2 regions of the Streptomyces sp. NPDC003379 genome follow, and region 2 is predicted to be linked to the other one. Evidence: predicted binding sites of a transcription regulator. Region 2 holds the regulator's gene; the other holds the start of a gene.
The links. Region 2 encodes HrcA, which represses chaperone genes, less so after heat shock. Its sites were predicted from a motif close to TTNGCACTCNGNNNNNCNGAGTGCNAA; they were not measured.
Positions count from the first base shown of each region.

Region 1: groL (chaperonin GroEL) is a predicted target of HrcA. The motif match lies at 5,782-5,808, and genes of this name have one in related genera.

Region 1 covers NZ_JBSFRK010000061.1:3,272-12,408, forward strand. Annotated here, with positions in the region: gene otsB (trehalose-phosphatase) at 1-600, shown strand, start outside; gene ACWDVB_RS36205 (alpha,alpha-trehalose-phosphate synthase (UDP-forming)) at 620-2,026, opposite strand; gene ACWDVB_RS36210 (glucosyl-3-phosphoglycerate synthase) at 2,079-3,023, opposite strand; SAM riboswitch class I at 3,198-3,354, shown strand; gene thrC (threonine synthase) at 3,372-4,667, shown strand; gene ACWDVB_RS36220 (MoaD/ThiS family protein) at 4,719-4,994, shown strand; gene ACWDVB_RS36225 (cold-shock protein) at 5,416-5,619, shown strand; gene groL (chaperonin GroEL) at 5,975-7,600, shown strand; gene ACWDVB_RS36235 (esterase/lipase family protein) at 7,707-9,008, opposite strand.
Region 2 covers NZ_JBSFRK010000015.1:147,634-156,770, forward strand. Annotated here, with positions in the region: gene ACWDVB_RS17140 (HAMP domain-containing protein) at 1-212, opposite strand, end outside; gene ACWDVB_RS17145 (SpoIIE family protein phosphatase) at 1,260-3,194, shown strand; gene hemW (radical SAM family heme chaperone HemW) at 3,314-4,546, shown strand; gene ACWDVB_RS17155 (DUF3097 domain-containing protein) at 4,745-5,581, opposite strand; gene ACWDVB_RS17160 (MBL fold metallo-hydrolase) at 5,617-6,357, opposite strand; gene hrcA (heat-inducible transcriptional repressor HrcA) at 6,565-7,581, shown strand; gene dnaJ (molecular chaperone DnaJ) at 7,582-8,721, shown strand; gene ACWDVB_RS17175 (nitronate monooxygenase) at 8,904-9,137, shown strand, end outside.

The DNA of each region.
Region 1 (9,137 bases), on a different contig from region 2:
CGCTACGGCGGCTTCGCGGGCGTGCCGGGGCTCGAACACCTCGTGGTCCTCGGGCACTACGGCGCCGAGCGCTGGGACGCGGTGACCGGCACGGTCCACGCCGCCGAACCGCACCCCGGGGTCGCGGCCGTCCGCGCCGAGCTGCCCGGGTTCCTCGACACGATCGGCGCCTGGCGCGGCACGTGGATAGAGGAGAAGGGGCGGGCCGTCGCGGTCCACACGCGCCGCGCGCAGGATCCGCAGGCCGCCTTCGAGGCGCTGCGCGAACCGCTCGCCGAGCTGGCGCACCGGCACGGCCTGATCGTCGAACCGGGCCGCATGGTCCTGGAGCTGCGCCCGCCGGGCATGGACAAGGGCGTGGCCCTCGCCGCGTACCTCCGTGAGGTCGGCGCGGAATCCGTCCTCTACGCGGGCGACGACCTCGGCGACCTCCCCGCCTTCGCCGCCGTCGAGAAGCTCCGCTCGGACGGCGTGGCGGGCCTGCTGGTGTGCAGCGGCAGCGCGGAGGTCGCGGAACTGGCGGACCGCGCCGACCTGGTGGTGCCAGGACCCCTGGGCGTGGTGGGCCTGCTGTCGTCCATCACAGAGCACCTGAACTGACCGGACGTGACGTGAAGCCCTACAGCGCCCGCAACTGGTCCAGGAACCACTGCGCCGGCGGCAACGCCGTAGCCGCCGCCGCGAGCCGCTTCGTCCGCTCCGCCCGCTCCTCGACCGGCATGGACAGCCCGGCGTGCAGCGCGGCGGCCGTCGCCGTCACGTCGTAGGGGTTGACCGGGATCGCGTCGTCGCCCAGCTCCTCGTACGCCCCCGCCTCCCGCGATAGCACCAGCGCGCACCCCTCGTCGGAGACGACCGGCACCTCCTTCGCGACGAGGTTCATGCCGTCGCGGATGGGGTTGACCAGCGCCACGTCCGCGATGCGGTATGCCGCGAGCGAGCGGGCGAAGTCGTCGTCCACGTGGAGGAGCACCGGCGTCCAGCCGGGCGTGCCGTACTCGGCGTTGATCGACTCGGCGACGCGCGAGACCTCCGCGGTGTAGTCGCGGTACACCGCGAGGTCCTGCCGCGAGGGGTAGGCGAAGGCGACGTGGACGACCCGCTCCCGCCACTCGGGGTGGGTGTCGAGGAGCTCGCGGTAGGCCAGCATGCCCCGCACGATGTTCTTGGACAGCTCCGTCCTGTCCACCCGTACGATCGTCTTGCGGCCCTCGCCGACCTGCTCCCGCAGCGTCGCCATCCGCTCCTCGACGTCGTCCCGCCGCGAGCGCTCCCGCAGGAAGTCCGCGTCGGCGCCGAGGCCGTGCACCCCGACGCGCGTCCCGGACGTCCCGCCGAGCAGCCGCACACAGCACTCCGTGAAGGCGTCCGCCCAGCGTCCGGTCAGGAATCCGAGCCGGTCCGCGCCGAGCATCCCGCGCAGCACCTGTTCCGCCACGTCGTCCGGCAGCATCCGGAAGTAGTCGGCAGGCGCCCACGGGGTGTGCGAGAAGTGGCCGATCCGCAGGTCCTCGCGGAGCTCGCGGAGCATGCCCGGCACCAGCGTCAGGTGGTAGTCCTGCACGAGGACCGCCGCCCCCGGGGCCGCCTCGGCCGCCAGCGCCTGGGCGAACGCGCGGTTGTACGTCTCGTACGCCTCCCACTGCGCGCGGAACTCCGGGCCGAAGGCCGGTTCCAGGGGGGTCTGGTACAGCATGTGGTGGACGAACCACAGGACCGAGTTGGCGATGCCGTTGTACGCCGCCGCGTGCACGCCCTCGCGGGAGCCCGCGTCGATGTCGAGCATCCGCACGCCCGGCTCGCCGACGCCGCGCCGCACCGCCTCCCGGTCGCCCTCGCCGAGCGCCGCGCACACCCAGAGGGCGTCCGCCTCGTCGCCGATGGCGCTCAGCCCGGAGACGAGACCGCCGCCGCCGCGTTTGGCGGTCAGCTCGCCGTCCTCTGTGACGGTGTACGAGACGGGGCCGCGGTTGGACGCGACGAGTACCTGTGCTTGCGCTGCTGCTGTTCGGGGCTCGGGGACCATGTGGCAAAACGTAGCCCGTCCCGGGGCCGGGCAAACGTACGACCGGAAGCGGTCACGCCACGCGCCGGTGCGCGTACTCCGCGATGCCGGCCATCGGCGGCCGCTCCTCCGTGTCCACGGCGTGGGTCCGCGGCACGAATCCGTGCTCGCCCCGCTCGAACTGCGTCAGCTCCGGGCGTACGAGATGTCCGCGCGCGAGCCGCAGCTGCGCCGTCCGGTAGATCGCCGCCGCCATCCGCCCGAGCGCCTGCCCGTCCTGGTGGCGGTGCTTGCGCACCCCGACGTCCACCTGCGCCAGCGCGTCCAGGCCGACCGTGTGCAGCGCGTCGACGAGCAGCCCCAGTTCCACGCCGTACCCGACGGGGAACGGCAGCCGCTCCAGGAGCGACCTGCGGGCCGCGTACTCGCCGCCCAGCGGCTGGACGAAACCGGCGAGCAGCGGCCAGTGCATGTTCAGCAGCGGCCGCGCCATCAGCTCGGTCACCCGGCCGCCCTGGCCCGCGGCCTCGCCGAGCGGACGGTCGTACATCGCCTTCACGAAGGCCACGTCCGGGTCGGTCAGGAGCGGGCCCACGATCCCCGTGACGAAGTCCGCGGAGAACTCCCGCAGATCCGCGTCGACGAACGCGACGATGTCCCCGCTCGTCACGAGCAGCGAACGCCACAGCACCTCGCCCTTGCCGGGCAGCGGCGCGATGCGCGGCAGGATCTCGTCCCGGTGGACGACCTCGGCGCCCGCCTCCCGCGCCACCCGCGCCGTACGGTCGGACGAGCCGGAGTCGATCACCACCAGCTCGTCGACCAGCGGAACCCTCTCGATCAGCTCGCGGCGGATCTCGGAGACGATCGCGCCGACCGTCTCCTGTTCGTCCAGCGCGGGCAGCACGACGCTCACCGTCGCGCCGGACGCGCGCTTGGCGGCGGACAACCGGTCCAGCGGGCGGTCGGCGACGGACCACGAACGTCCGTTCAGCCAGCGCTCGACCTCTTCCAGCACGGTCAGGGTCCTCCCATATGTGATCCATCTCGCGGTGCGGACGACTATCTCAAGGGTCCAGGGCTTCGGTTACAGTCTTGAACAACGCCGGTGACCATCGCATGTCGGGGTCGCTGCCGCGTTCGAGATCGACAACCACGTCGAGATCGACAACTGAATCCCATAATCGAATACCGCTCATCCAGAGGGGCAGAGGGATACGGCCCGTTGAAGCCCCGGCAACCCTCCAGCCGGTCTCGGACGCGATCAAGTGATCAGCGCCGCGAGGCTCCCGGCTAGGGAAGGTGCCAATTCCGTCTCGCGGCGAGATGCGCCGCGGGGAAGATGAGGAGAAAGGGCCTCCCCTCCATGGCTGTGCAGACTGTCGCCACCGAAACCCCCGCCACGACCGTTGACCTCGGTCCCGCCTCGGGTCTCTCCTGCCGGGAATGCGGCACCAAGTTCCCGCTCGGCCCGATCTTCGCCTGCGCCGAGTGTTTCGGCCCCCTCGAAGTCGCGTACGACCTGCCCCTCGGCGACCCGGAAGCCCTCCGCAAGCGGATCGAGGCCGGGCCCGCCAACATCTGGCGCTACGCCCCGCTGCTGCCCGTCCCCGCCGACGTCGCCGACAAGCCGAATCTCAACCCCGGCTGGACCAAGCTCGTCAAGGCCGACAACCTCGCGCGTGAACTCGGCGTCGAGCAGGGCAAGTTGTTCGTCAAGGACGACTCCGGCAACCCCACGCACTCCTTCAAGGACCGCGTCGTCGCGCAGGCCCTGGAGGCGGCGAGGGCCTTCGGCTTCACCACGCTCTCCTGCTCCTCCACCGGCAACCTCGCGGGCGCCGTCGGCGCCGCCGCGGCCCGCGCCGGCTTCCGCTCCTGCGTGTTCATCCCGCACGACCTGGAGCAGGGCAAGGTCGTCATGGCCGCGGTCTACGGCGGTGAGCTCGTCGGCATCGAGGGCAACTACGACGACGTGAACCGCTTCTGCTCCGAGCTGATCGGCGACCCGCTGGGCGAGGGCTGGGGCTTCGTCAACGTCAACCTCCGGCCGTACTACGGCGAGGGTTCCAAGACCCTCGCGTACGAGATCTGCGAGCAGCTGGGGTGGGAGCTGCCCGACCAGCTGGTCATCCCGATCGCCTCCGGCTCACAGCTCACGAAGATCGACAAGGGGCTCAAGGAGCTGATCGCGCTCGGCCTCGTGGCGGACAAGCCGTACAAGATCTTCGGTGCGCAGGCGGAGGGATGCTCTCCGGTGTCGGCCGCCTTCAAGGCGGGCCACGACGTCGTACGCCCCCAGAAGCCGGACACCATCGCCAAGTCCCTCGCCATCGGCAACCCCGCCGACGGGCCGTACGTCCTCGACATCGCGCGCCGCACGGGCGGCGCCGTGGAGGACGTGAACGACGAGCAGGTCGTCGACGCGATCAAGCTCCTCGCGCGGACCGAGGGCATCTTCGCGGAGACCGCCGGGGGGGTGACCGTGGGCGTCACGAGGAAGCTGGTCGAGGCGGGGCTCATCGATCCCTCGCTGACCACGGTCGTGCTGAACACAGGAGATGGCCTGAAGACGCTGGACGCCGTCGCTGAGACGTCGCAGGCCACTGCCACGATCCGGCCCAGCGTCGAGGCGTTCCGCGCCGCGGGGCTTGCCCGTTAGCCGCCGTAGGGCCTGAGCTTTCCTTCCGACCTGAACTACCGAGGTGAACCCATGAGCGTGAACGTCCGGATTCCTACCATCCTCCGCACCTACACCGGCGGCAAGGCCGAAGTGGCCGCCGAGGGGGCGACCCTGGGGCAGGTCATCGCCGACCTGGAGAAGAACCACACCGGCATCGCGGCCCGCGTCCTGGACGACCAGGGCAAGCTGCGCCGCTTCGTCAACGTGTACGTGAACGACGACGACGTCCGCTTCGAAAAGGGCCTGGAGACGGCCACCCCGGACGGCGCGGGCGTCTCGATCATTCCGGCGGTCGCCGGCGGATGATCCGTTTCCGCAGGCTCCCTGCATAACCCCCATTGCCCCCTCCGGGAGAGAAACGGAGGGGGCAATTCTGCATGGTTGAGCGCGGTACAGTTGGGAAAGGCGCTTCACCGTTTGTGCCGAGTGCATATACGAAGTCGGCCCCGAGTCGACAAGAAGCAGCCAAAGCGAGCCGCCCCTTTGAGCCCTACGTGGCATTTGCCCGGCCCGACTTGCCCTGGATCCCGGTGAATTCTCCGCATATTCCCGATCAGGCGTGCCCAGAATTCTCGTCCGATTGACCTGTTGCAGAGGGCAGTTGGACAGATACATTCAGCGGCGGTCGACGCGTTCCGGCGCACACCCCCATCCATTGGGGGGTGAGGTCTGACCCGGGTCCGCGAAGTGCGGTCCTGTGCAAGGGCCAGTAATAGGGGAGTTAGGCATGGCTCAGGGCACCGTCAAGTGGTTCAACGCGGAGAAGGGGTACGGCTTCATCGCGGTCGACGGTGGTGCGGATGTTTTCGTCCACTACAGCGCGATCCAGATGGACGGTTACCGCACCCTTGAAGAAGGTCAGCGAGTCGAGTTCGAGATCTCGCAGGGCCAGAAGGGTCCGCAGGCGGACATGGTCAAGCTCGCCGTCTAGCTCGGCGCGATCGACCACCGAAGCAAGCATCGTGAGGGGCTCGTATCCCATCGGGGTACGGGCCCCTCGTGTGCGTCCGCGCTCCCCGCGCGGCTCCCCCGCGCGGGGCGGATCTGGCGGGAGCACCTTGCACTCGTGGGGGTCGAGTGCTAATCATTGGGCTTAGCACTCTCCCAGTGAGAGTGACAGAACTTGGATCGGGTCGGTGAGGTCCGTAGGCCGGGTGGGGCAAGGAACCACACGGCAGGCAGACCGTCCGTCGCGGGCACCAGCACGGTCCGTTTGCCTGCTTTTCCTTCCCCAGGCTCTTAACGAGACTGGGGGAGACCCCATTCGTCCGGGAGGACCACTTCACATGGCCAAGATCATCGCGTTCGACGAGGAGGCACGGCGCGGCCTCGAGCGCGGCATGAACCAGCTCGCCGACGCCGTCAAGGTGACCCTGGGCCCCAAGGGTCGCAACGTCGTCCTCGAGAAGAAGTGGGGCGCCCCCACGATCACCAACGATGGTGTGTCCATCGCCAAGGAGATCGAGCTCGAGGACCCGTACGAGAAGATCGGCGCCGAGCTGGTCAAGGAGGTCGCGAAGAAGACGGACGACGTCGCCGGTGACGGCACGACGACCGCGACCGTCCTGGCCCAGGCCCTGGTGCGCGAGGGTCTGCGCAACGTGGCCGCCGGTGCCAACCCGATGGCCCTCAAGCGCGGCATCGAGAAGGCCGTCGAGGCCGTCTCGGGCGCCCTGCTCGAGCAGGCGAAGGATGTCGAGACCAAGGAGCAGATCGCTTCGACGGCCTCCATCTCCGCCGCCGACACCCAGATCGGCGAGCTCATCGCCGAGGCGATGGACAAGGTCGGCAAGGAAGGCGTCATCACCGTCGAGGAGTCGCAGACCTTCGGGCTCGAGCTTGAGCTCACCGAGGGCATGCGCTTCGACAAGGGCTACATCTCGGCGTACTTCGCCACCGACATGGAGCGTATGGAGGCGTCGCTCGACGACCCGTACATCCTGATCGTCAACTCCAAGATCTCCAACGTGAAGGACCTCCTTCCGCTCCTGGAGAAGGTCATGCAGTCGGGCAAGCCGCTGCTGATCATCGCGGAGGACGTCGAGGGCGAGGCGCTGTCCACGCTCGTCGTCAACAAGATCCGTGGCACCTTCAAGTCCGTCGCCGTCAAGGCCCCGGGCTTCGGTGACCGCCGCAAGGCCATGCTCGGCGACATCGCCATCCTCACCGGTGGCACCGTCATCTCCGAGGAGGTCGGCCTCAAGCTGGAGAACGCCGGTCTCGACCTGCTCGGCCGCGCCCGCAAGGTCGTCATCACCAAGGACGAGACCACGATCGTCGACGGCTCCGGTGAGAGCGACCAGGTCCAGGGTCGCGTCAACCAGATCCGCGCCGAGATCGAGAACAGCGACTCGGACTACGACCGCGAGAAGCTCCAGGAGCGCCTGGCGAAGCTCGCGGGCGGCGTGGCCGTCATCAAGGCCGGTGCCGCGACCGAGGTCGAGCTCAAGGAGCGCAAGCACCGCATCGAGGACGCCGTTCGCAACGCGAAGGCGGCCGTCGAGGAGGGCATCGTCGCCGGTGGTGGCGTGGCCCTCATCCAGGCCTCCGCCGTCTTCGAGAAGCTTGAGCTCGAAGGTGACGAGGCCACCGGTGCCGCCGCTGTGAAGCTGGCCCTTGAGGCCCCGCTGAAGCAGATCGCGGTCAACGCCGGCCTTGAGGGTGGCGTCATCGTCGAGAAGGTCCGCAACCTGCCCATCGGCCACGGCCTGAACGCCGCGACCGGTGAGTACGTCGACATGATCGCCGAGGGCATCCTCGACCCGGCGAAGGTCACGCGCTCTGCCCTGCAGAACGCCGCGTCCATCGCCGCGCTGTTCCTCACCACCGAGGCCGTCATCGCCGACAAGCCGGAGAAGGCGGGCGCCGCCCCGGCCGGCGGCGGCATGCCGGGCGGTGACATGGACTTCTGATCGACCTCTGGTTGATCGACGTCCCGTACGTTCCGAGGGCGGCACTCCTTCTCACGAAGGGGTGCCGCCCTCGGGCGTTTCCGGATGATGGATGACGGATTACGGGCTACGGCAGCCGGTCCATGATCCAGGTGCAGAGCTCCTCGGTGACCAGGGTGTGGCCTTCGTTCTCGGAGGCGCAGCGGAACTCGTCCAGCTCGCTCAGCTCCTCGTCGGCGGCCGTGACCGGCTCGTACAGCTTCTCGTGGGTGTCGATGTCGCGCAGGGCGATGGCGCTGACCGTCGGGACGAAGCAGTGCGCGCGGATGTCCGCCTCGGAGCCGAGGCCGATGAGCGCGGGGATCTTGTTCAGCTCGTCGGCGAGGATGCCGAAGCCCTCCAGGGTGCCGCCCGGCGCGCCGTCGATCTCCGGCAGCCCCGAGGTGCGGATGCGGGGCTTGCGCAGCGTCACGACCCTCAGCTGCGCGACGAGCTGGTCCTCGCCCGCGGACTGGATGTGCAGGTGCGTGCCGGTGATGGCCAGGCCCTTGCCGTGGAAGGCCTTCTCTCCGGGGCGGACGCCGTTGCTCTGCCCGATGCGTACGCCGTTGGCCACGCCGATCTTCTTCGGCCGCGCCGGCCAGCCGCCGACCCGGTCCAGCTCGGCGAGGAAGGTGCCGCGCTCCTTGTCCGTCTCGGGGAGGTCGTCCCACTCGGCGATGTGCTGCCACAGCAGCTGGCGGGCCGCCGGGCTGTTCATCTGGTCCGAGAACGCCGCGTTGAGCCGCCGGATGTAGTGCGCGAACGACTGGAGGGCGAGGGGGATCCAGGCGCCGCGGTGCGGACTGTCGTAGGAGAAGTAGAGGGCGGTCTGGTGGTCGTTCTCCTCGCCGCCGTCGTGCTCCATCTTGGCGAGCGCGTACCGCGTGACGAGGCCGCCCATGCTGAAGCCGCCGACGGTCAGCGGGTGGTTGCCGTTGCGCCGGGCGATGGCTTCCTGGATGGCGGCCCGTGCGACCTTGGCGTTGTCGAGGATGGAGGCGCCGCGCTCGTCGAAGCCGAGCAGGATGACGTCGTAGCCGCGCTGCCGCAGGGCGCTGACGAACGGATACGGGCCGCGCTCCAGGATCTCCCAGGAGTAATCCAGCTCGCTCGGGCCCGAGTTGAAGCCGTCCCCGAGGATGACGGGGCGGGTCAGCCCCCGCTCCCGGTCGGCGAGATACACCCAGGCACGCCCTTCGGGCAGCGTCCACTCGTCGTCCGGCTCGGGCGCGGCGGCGGGGGCCTCCCGGGCCTCCCGCGGTCCGGGGGCGAGGGTGACGCGGGCGGCGGCCCCGAAGGCCTCGGAGATGTCCCGGGCGTCGGCTTCGCTGAGCGGGTCGGGCTGGGCGGGTCGGCCGGGCTGGGCGGGCTGGTTGGGGTCGGTCATGAGGGTCCCCTCCGGTGGTGCCGCTTGGTCGGCGCGTGATGGCGTACGCGCGCCGGTGCCGTTCGTCGCGCCATCTTGGGTACGCCGGTCGGCCGCCGACAGTCGGCCGGGCCCCTTTCGGACAGCGCG
Region 2 (9,137 bases):
ACGCGGTCGGCCCACCTGCCCTGCCCCGGACTGGCCGCGAACCGCTCGTCCAGCCGGCCGTGCCGGATGATCTCCCGGCGTACGCGGACCAGTTCGCTGTCGAAATGGAGCGAACGGTCGAGCAGCTCGTTGTAGACCGCGTACAGCTCAGCGGTGATCCCCTCACCGACCGGCACGACCTTCGTGAAGTCCCCGTCCCGCGCGGCCCGCATGGCGGCGAGCAGGGGACGCAGCTCGGGGGTGGCGGCGGTCGGGGGGGTGGGGGGTGCGGGGGTGGCGGACGTGGGGGTGAGGTGTGCGGGGGTGGTGGCGTGCGAGGGGGTGAGGTGTGCGGGGGTGGCGTGCGAGGGAACGGTGGGCGTGGTGGCGATGGTCGCGGTGGCGGCCTTCGGGGTGGGGGCCGGGGTGGCCCCTGGGGCGGGCTCTGGGTTGGTCGCCGGGGTGGCTCCTGGGGCGGATTCCAGGCTGGCCTCTGGGTCGGGATCCGGGATGGCCTCTGGGTCGGGATCCGGGATGGCTCCTGGGACGTGCCCGAGGTCGCGTGCGGGGGAGGTGGCCTCCGAGAGGGTCGCCCGGGCGGCTTCAGGGACGCGCTCTGGGTCGGGCTCCGGGGCGGCCCCTGGGACATGCTCCAGGTCAGGTGCTGGGGCGGTGGTCTCCGCAGCGGCCTCTGGGACGGTCTCCAGGGCGGCGGCCCCTGGGACGGACTCTGGCCCAGCCTCTGGGCCAGAGGAGGCTGGGCCAGTCCCTGCGACGTGCTTCGGGGCGCGCCCTGAGACGGTCTCTGGGGCAGGTGCGGGGACGGTCCCTGGGGCGTGCTCCGGCGCGGGCTCCGGGGTGGCCCCCGACATGGGTTCCGGGGCAGGCGTCGGGACAGCCTCTGGGGCGGCCCCCGAGACGGGCTCTGGGACAGCCCCCGAGACGGGCTCTGGGACAGCCCCCGAGACGGGCGCCGGGACAGCCCCCGAGACGGGCTCCGGGACAGCCCCCGAGACGGGCTCCGGGGCGGCCCCCGAGGCGGACTCCTGGGCGGGCGGCGCGGTGGTCCCTGGGGTGGGGTTCGGCGCCGCGGTCGTGGGGGAGTGCGTCGGGGCCGGGATCCGGCCGGATCCGAGCGCGGGCACAGCACGGTCATCACTCATAGCGGCCCACTTCGGTAACTCGGTGCTTATGGGCGCGGCCAGTCTGTCACTCTGTCGGTGTCGCCTGAGGCGTATTCACCCGAACTGCTCACGAGCCGAACCGTGGGGTCGATTCCGATGCAACGGGAGACCGAATTCCGTGGCTCCGCCAAGGACCGGGGCCGCCCCGGGCCACCGGCGGTGGTGCGCACATCCCTGCCCGGAAACCCGCTCGCCCCCGCCGCCGCGCGCCGATTCGTGCGTGCGGCGCTCGACGACTGGACCCGGCTCTCCGTGCCCGCGGCGGCCGGCATCACCGACCGCCTCGCCGACGACTCGGTGCTGCTGGTGAGCGAGTTGGTCACGAACGCAGTCGTGCACGCGGGCACGGCCGTCGAACTGCTGTGCCGCCTCGACGAGGGCGGACCGGGCGAGGACACCGAGACCCTCGTCATCGAGGTCTCCGACCACCACCCCTCCCGCGCCGTCCGCGGCGAGCAGGGCCCACCGCCCGTCGGCACCCCCGAGTACGGGCGAGGGCTGCAACTCGTCGCGACCCTCTCCGAGTCCTGGGGCATCACCTACCGCACGGGCACCAAGACCGTCTGGGCCCGGCTCCCCGTCGAGGAAGTCAAGGCCGACCAGGAGATCGAGTCGTACGCGAGCGAACAGGCGATGCAGCGCGGCCTCAGCGCCGCCGCGATCCTCGCGCCCCTGCCCAAGCGCGTCACACACGACACGGAGTGGGTCAACCGCGGCGCGCTCAGCTTCCTCGCCGAGGCGTCCGACCTGCTGGCCGGGCAGTTCGACGAGGACCTCGTGGCCGCCCTCGCCGGACAGCTCCTCGTGCCGCGGCTCGCCGACTGGTGCGCGGTCTGGCTCGACGACGCGTCGGAGGGCCCATCCCGCGCGGCCCCCGGCGCACCGGGCGCGAGGCTCGCCCGCGTCTGGCACACCAGCGAGCACCGGATAGAGGAGCTGCGCCGCGTCCTGGAGAAGGACCCTCCCCAGCTGCCCGACGCGGCGGGCACGGGCGCCATCCCCGTCCGCTGGCCCGGCGAGGCGCTGGCGGGTGAGACGTCCGGCACGGCACTCGCGTACCGCCTGGTCGCGGGCGGGCGCGCGCTCGGCACGCTGGTGATCGGCCGGGCGGGCTTCGTCCACCCCCTCGCCGGCGGCCGGGCCGGGGAGACCCCCTTCCCCGACGAGGTCACCGGCCTCATCGAGGACTTCAGCCGCCGCGTCGCGCTCGCCGTCAGCACGGCCCGCCGCTATCAGCGCCAGGCCAACATCAGCCGGATCCTCCAGCGCGGACTGCTGCCCAGCCAGGTCGCCCAGATCCCCGGCGTGCAGAGCGGCCTGGTGTACGAGCCGCGGGACAAGGGCGGGCCCGGCGGCGACTTCTACGACGTGTTCCAGGCGGGCGAGGGACGCTGGTGCTTCGCGCTCGGCGACGTCCAGGGCAAGGGGCCCGAGGCCGCCGTCGTCATCGGCCTCGCCCGCCCCTGGCTGCGGCTGCTCGCCCGCGAGGGCTACCAGGTCGCGGAGGTCCTCGACCGCCTCAACCAACTGCTCCTCGACGACGCGACGGAGGCGGCGGACGCGGCGGCCGCGGTCGTCGCCGTCGCGGGCGGCCAGGGCGTCTCCCCCGACGGACCCACCTCGCGCTTCCTCTCCCTCCTCTACGGCGAGCTGATCCCGTATGAAGGAGGCGTGCGCTGCACCCTCGCGTGCGCCGGGCATCCGCTGCCGCTCCTGCTCTCCCCCGAGGGGGAGGTACGGGCGGCGGCGACCCCGCAGATGCTGCTCGGGGTCGTCGACGACGAGACGTACACGAGTGAGAGCTTCAACCTGCGCACCGGCGACACCCTCCTGTGCGTCACGGACGGCGTGACCGAGCGGCGCTCGGGACAACTCCAGTTCGACGACGGCGACGGCCTCGCCCAGGCCCTCACCGGCTGCGCGGGCCTCGACGCGGCCCTGGTGGCGGAGCGGATCCGCAGGCTCGTACACGAATTCTCGGAACGGCCACCGGACGACGACCTGGCGCTGCTGGTGCTGCAGGCCCGGTGAGGGCGCCGGGCGTCGCCGTGATGCGTCTGGCGTCGCCGTGATGCGTCTGGCGTCGCCGTGATGCGTCTGGCGTCGCCGTGATGCGTCTGGCGTCGCCCTGGTGCGGGACAATGGAAGGCATGCCTTCCGCACTGCCCGATGGTGAGCCCATGCCCGAGGACGGGGCGCTGCCCGCGTCCGCCCTGGACGGCGCGGCCTCCCGCCCCCTCGGCTTCTACCTGCACGTCCCGTACTGCGCCACGCGCTGCGGCTACTGCGACTTCAACACCTACACCGCGACCGAGCTGCGCGGCTCCGGCGGCGTGCTCGCCTCCCGCGACAACTACGCGGACACCCTCGTCGACGAGGTGCGGCTCGCCAGGAAGGTCCTCGGGGACGACCCGCGGCCCGTGCGGACCGTCTTCGTCGGGGGCGGTACGCCGACGCTGCTCGCCGCGGGGGACCTCGTGCGGATGCTGGCGGCCGTGCGGGACGAGTTCGGGCTCGCGGACGACGCGGAGATCACGACCGAGGCGAACCCGGAGTCGGTCGATGCCGCTTACCTGGCTGAGCTGCGGGAGGGCGGATTCAACCGGGTCTCCTTCGGAATGCAGAGCGCGAAGCAGCACGTACTGAAGGTCCTCGACCGTACGCATACGCCCGGGCGGCCCGAGGCGTGCGTCGCCGAGGCGCGGGCGGCCGGGTTCGACCACGTGAACCTCGACCTCATCTACGGCACGCCCGGGGAGACGGACGAGGACTGGCGGGCCACGCTGGACGCGGCGCTCGGGGCCGGGCCCGATCACATCAGTGCGTACGCGCTGATCGTCGAGGAGGGCACGCAGCTGGCGCGGCGGATCCGGCGCGGGGAGGTCCCGATGACGGACGACGACGTCCACGCGGACCGGTACCTGATCGCCGACGAGGTGCTGGGCGGCGCGGGCTTCGAGTGGTACGAGGTGTCCAACTGGGCCACGTCCGAGGCGGGCCGGTGCCTGCACAACGAGCTGTACTGGCGGGGCGCCGACTGGTGGGGCGCCGGGCCCGGGGCGCACAGCCATGCCGGGGGCGTGCGGTGGTGGAACGTGAAGCATCCCGGGGCGTACGCGGCCGCGCTTTCCTCCGGCAGGTCGCCAGGAGCCGGGCGGGAGATCCTCTCCGCGGAGGACCGACGGGTCGAGCGGATCCTGCTTGAGCTGCGGCTCCGTGAGGGCTGCCCGTTGTCTCTCCTACGGGAGGCCGGGCTGGCGTCCGCCCGCAAGGCGCTGGGGGACGGCCTGCTGGAGGCCGGCCCTTACGGGGCCGGGCGGGCGGTTCTCACGCTGCGTGGGCGATTGCTGGCGGACGCGGTGGTACGGGGCTTGGTCGACTGACGTGGCTGCCGGACCAGCGAAGGTTGGCGGGGCGGGGGAGCGCGGGGTCGGGGCTGCGTCGCTGGATGGTGCCGGGTAAACGGGTGGGTGGGTGGGGGAGCCGCCGCGGAGCGGCGGGGTGCGGTGAGCGAGGTCGGCGGGGCGGGGGAGTGCAGGGAGCCGCCGCGGAGCGGGGAGCGGCGGGGCCGGTCGTGATGGTCAAGGCCCAGGGGCCAGCGGAAGCGTGACGAAGTCGATCAGCTCCTCCACCCTCCCCAGCAGCGCCGGCTCCAGGTCCCTGTAGCTGCGCACCGAGCCCAGGATCCGCTGCCACGCCGCCCCCGTGTTCACCGGCCACCCCAGCGCCTCGCACACCCCCGTCTTCCAGTCCCGCCCCCGCGGCACCCGGGGCCACGCCTCGATGCCCACCGAGGCCGGCTTCACCGCCTCCCACACGTCGATGTAGGGGTGGCCGACCACCAGGGCGTGCGCGCCGGTGACCTGCGCCGCGATGCGGGACTCCTTGGAGCCGGGGACGAGGTGGTCCACCAGGACGCCGAGCCGCGCGTCGGGGCCGGGGGAGAACTCCGCGACGATCGCGGGCAGGTCGTCGATGCCCTCCAGGTACTCGACGACGACGCCTTCGATGCGCAGGTCGTCGCCCCAGACCCGCTCGACCAGCTCCGCGTCGTGGCGTCCCTCGACGTAGATGCGTCCGGCGCGGGCGACCCTGGCCCGCGCTCCGGGGACGGCCACCGAGCCGGACGCGGTGCGGGAAGGACGTACAGGAGGAGCCGAGTCGGCGGCCGGGCGTACGAGAGTGACCGTCCTGCCTTCCAGCAGGAAACCCCGCGGCTCCATAGGAAAGACACGGTGCTTGCCGAAGCGGTCCTCCAGCGTCACCGTCGGGCCCTGCGCCGTCTTCTCGCAGCGGATCACCGCCCCGCAGAAACCGGTGCCCAGCTCCTCGACCACGAGGCCGGCGTCGGCCGCCACCTCCGGTACGGGCTTCGGCTTCTTCCAGGGCGGGGTGAGATCGGCGGAGTACTGGCGCATCCTGCCAACGATAGGAAGAAGACGCGGGGCGTCCGTCACGACACGCCGAAACGGGCCGCCAACGCAGCCCGCTGCGCACGGACAAAAGCCGCATCGACCACCGCACCGTGCCCCGGCACGTACAGCGCGTCCTCGCCGCCGAGGCCGAGGAGCCGGTCAAGCGCCGCCGGCCACTGCCCGGGCACGGCGTCCGGACCGGCCTGCGGTTCGCCCGACTCCTCGACCAGGTCGCCGCAGAAGACGATCTCCCGCCCGTCACCGGCGGCGGCGGGCACCAGGACCGCCAGGTCGTGGCCCGAGTGGCCCGGGCCGACGTTCGCGAGGAGCACCTGGACACCGCCGCCGAGGTCCAGCGTCCACTCCCCGCACACCAGGTGGTGCGGGCGCACCAGCAGGTCGGCCGCTTCCGCGGCGGCCGCCGGGTCCGCGCCGTGCCGCACCGCGTCCGCGCGCAGCTCGTCGCCGCCCTTGGCGAAGACCGTGTCGATGCCGACCGCGCCGTACACCTCCACGCCCGCGAAGGCCGCCGCTCCCAGTACGTGGTCGAAGTGCGGATGCGTCAGAGCGAGATGCGTCACGCGGCGGCCCCCGCCGAGAAGGTCCCTCGCCCGCGTCCGCAGCGCCGCGCCCTCCGCCAGGCCCGACCCGGCCTCGATCATCAGGGCCGCGTCGTCCCCGACGACGAGCCCCGCGGTGCAGTCCCACACCGGCAGGCGGCACCGCCCCACACGCGGCGCGAGTCGCTCCCAGCCGGCCGCTTCCCATGTCGGCTCCACATCCATACGGTGACGCTAGCCGCTGCGATACCCCTCAGCAGAACGAGAGCGGACCGAGAGCACACCGAGAGCAGACCGAGAGCGGACCGGCCTTGCCGGGTCCGTACCTCACGGCCGTACACTGACTTTTTGACAGGCTGGCACTCGCCCACGTTGAGTGCCAGGCAGGGGACTCACCGCGACGGATGACGGCTGGAGGTGTGCGCGATGCTCAGTGAACGCAGGCTCGAAGTGCTGCGCGCCATCGTCCACGACTATGTCGGGACGGAGGAGCCCGTCGGCTCCAAGGCGCTCACGGAGCGGCACAGCCTCGGCGTCTCCCCGGCCACGGTGCGCAACGACATGGCGGCGCTGGAGGAGGAAGGGTTCATCGCCCAGCCTCACACCAGCGCGGGGCGCATCCCGACGGACAAGGGTTATCGGCTGTTCGTCGACAAGCTCGCGGGCGTCAAGCCGATGACCGCCCCCGAGCGCCGCGCCATCCAGAATTTCCTCGACGGCGCCGTCGACCTCGACGACGTGGTGGGGCGTACGGTGCGGCTGCTCGCGCAGCTGACCCGGCAGGTCGCCGTCGTGCAGTACCCCTCGCTGACGCGTTCGACCGTGCGTCATGTGGAGTTGCTGTCCCTCGCTCCGGCGCGCTTGATGCTCGTACTGATCACCGACACCGGCCGGGTCGAGCAGCGCATGATCGACTGTCCGGCGCCCTTCGGGGAGACGTCGCTCGCCGATCTGCGGGCGCGGCTCAACAGCAGGGTCGCGGGCCGCCGCTTCGCGGACGTGCCGCAGCTGGTGCAGGACCTGACCGAGGCCTTCGAGGCCGAGGACCGCGGCACTGTCGCGACGGTCCTGTCCACCCTCCTCGAAACACTTGTCGAGGAGACCGAGGAGCGGCTGATGATCGGCGGAACCGCCAATCTCACCCGCTTCGGACATGACTTTCCCCTCACGATCCGCCCCGTGCTGGAAGCCCTTGAGGAGCAGGTCGTGCTCCTCAAGCTGCTCGGCGAGGTGCAGGATTCGGGCATGGCCGTACGGATCGGTCATGAGAACGCCCATGAGGGCCTCAGCTCCACTTCCGTGGTCTCGGTCGGCTACGGTTCGGGCAGCGAGGCAGTCGCGAAACTAGGCGTGGTCGGACCGACCCGCATGGACTATCCGGGAACGATGGGAGCAGTACGCGCAGTGGCACGTTACGTCGGACAGATCCTGGCGGAGTCGTAAGTGGCCACGGACTACTACGCCGTACTCGGCGTGCGCCGCGACGCTTCCCAGGACGAGATCAAGAAGGCCTTCCGCAGGCTGGCCCGTGAGCTTCACCCGGACGTGAATCCGGATCCGAAGACTCAGGAGCGCTTCAAGGAGATCAACGCCGCCTACGAGGTGTTGTCGGACCCGCAGAAGAAGCAGGTCTACGACCTCGGCGGCGACCCGCTGTCCCAGGCGGGCGGCGGCGGAGGCGCGGGTGGCTTCGGCGCCGGTGGCTTCGGCAACTTCTCCGACATCATGGACGCGTTCTTCGGGACGGCGTCGCAGCGTGGCCCCCGGTCGCGCACGCGCCGTGGCCAGGACGCCATGATCCGGCTGGAGATCGACCTCGACGAGGCCGCCTTCGGGACCACCAAGGACATCCAGGTCGACACCGCCGTGGTGTGTACGACCTGTAGCGGTGAGGGTGCCGCGCCGGGGACCTCGGCCCAGACGTGTGACATGTGCCGCGGTCGCGGTGAGGTGTCGCAGGTCACGCGGTCCTTCCTCGGCCAGGTCATGACCTCGCGGCCGTGCCCGCAGTGTCAGGGGTTCGGGACCGTCGTCCCGACGCCCTGCCCCGAGTGCGCGGGCGACGGACGGATCCGGTCGCGCCGGACCCTGACCGTGAAGATCCCCGCAGGTGTCGACAACGGGACCAGGATCCAGCTCGCCGGTGAAGGCGAGGTCGGCCCCGGTGGCGGCCCCGCCGGTGACCTGTATGTGGAGATCCATGAGTTGCCGCACGCCGTCTTCCAGCGGCGCGGCGACGATCTGCACTGCACCGTCACCATTCCGATGACGGCGGCGGCCCTCGGCACGAAGGTGCCGCTGGAGACGCTGGACGGCCTGGAGGAGATCGACATCCGGCCGGGCACGCAGTCCGGTCAGTCGGTGCCGCTGCACGGCCGCGGCATCACGCATCTGCGGGGCGGCGGGCGCGGTGACCTCATCGTGCACGTCGAGGTCCTCACGCCGACGAAGCTCGACGCCGAGCAGGAGCGGGTGCTGCGGGAGCTTTCGGCGCTGCGCGGGGAGGAGCGGCCCACGGGGCAGTTCCAGCCGGGGCAGCAGGGGTTGTTCTCTCGCCTCAAGGACGCGTTCAACGGGCGGTAGCGCCTTGGGCAGTGGCTCTGTGCCCCCGGTAGCGGGTTACCCCGTGCCGGGGGCGCTTTGTTGTCTGTCCCTGCGGGTTGTCTTGGGTTGCTCGCGCCGTTCCCCGCGCCCCTTACGGGGCTTCCCCGAGCCTCCGTGGGGTGCGATTCGGTTGCCCGAGCCGGGCGTGGCACGATGCCGTTATGTCCTCCGTGCTGACCGATCTCTGCCGCCATCCGATCGTGCAGGCCCCCATGGCGGGCGGTGCCTCCTGTCCGCAGTTGGCCGCGGCCGTCTCCGACGCCGGTGGTCTGGGATTTCTCGCCGCCGGGTACAAGACCGCCGACGGGATGTACCAGGAGATCAAGCAGGTGCGGGGACTGACCTCGCGGCCCTTCGGCGTCAATCTGTTCATGCCGCAGCCCGACACCGCGGAC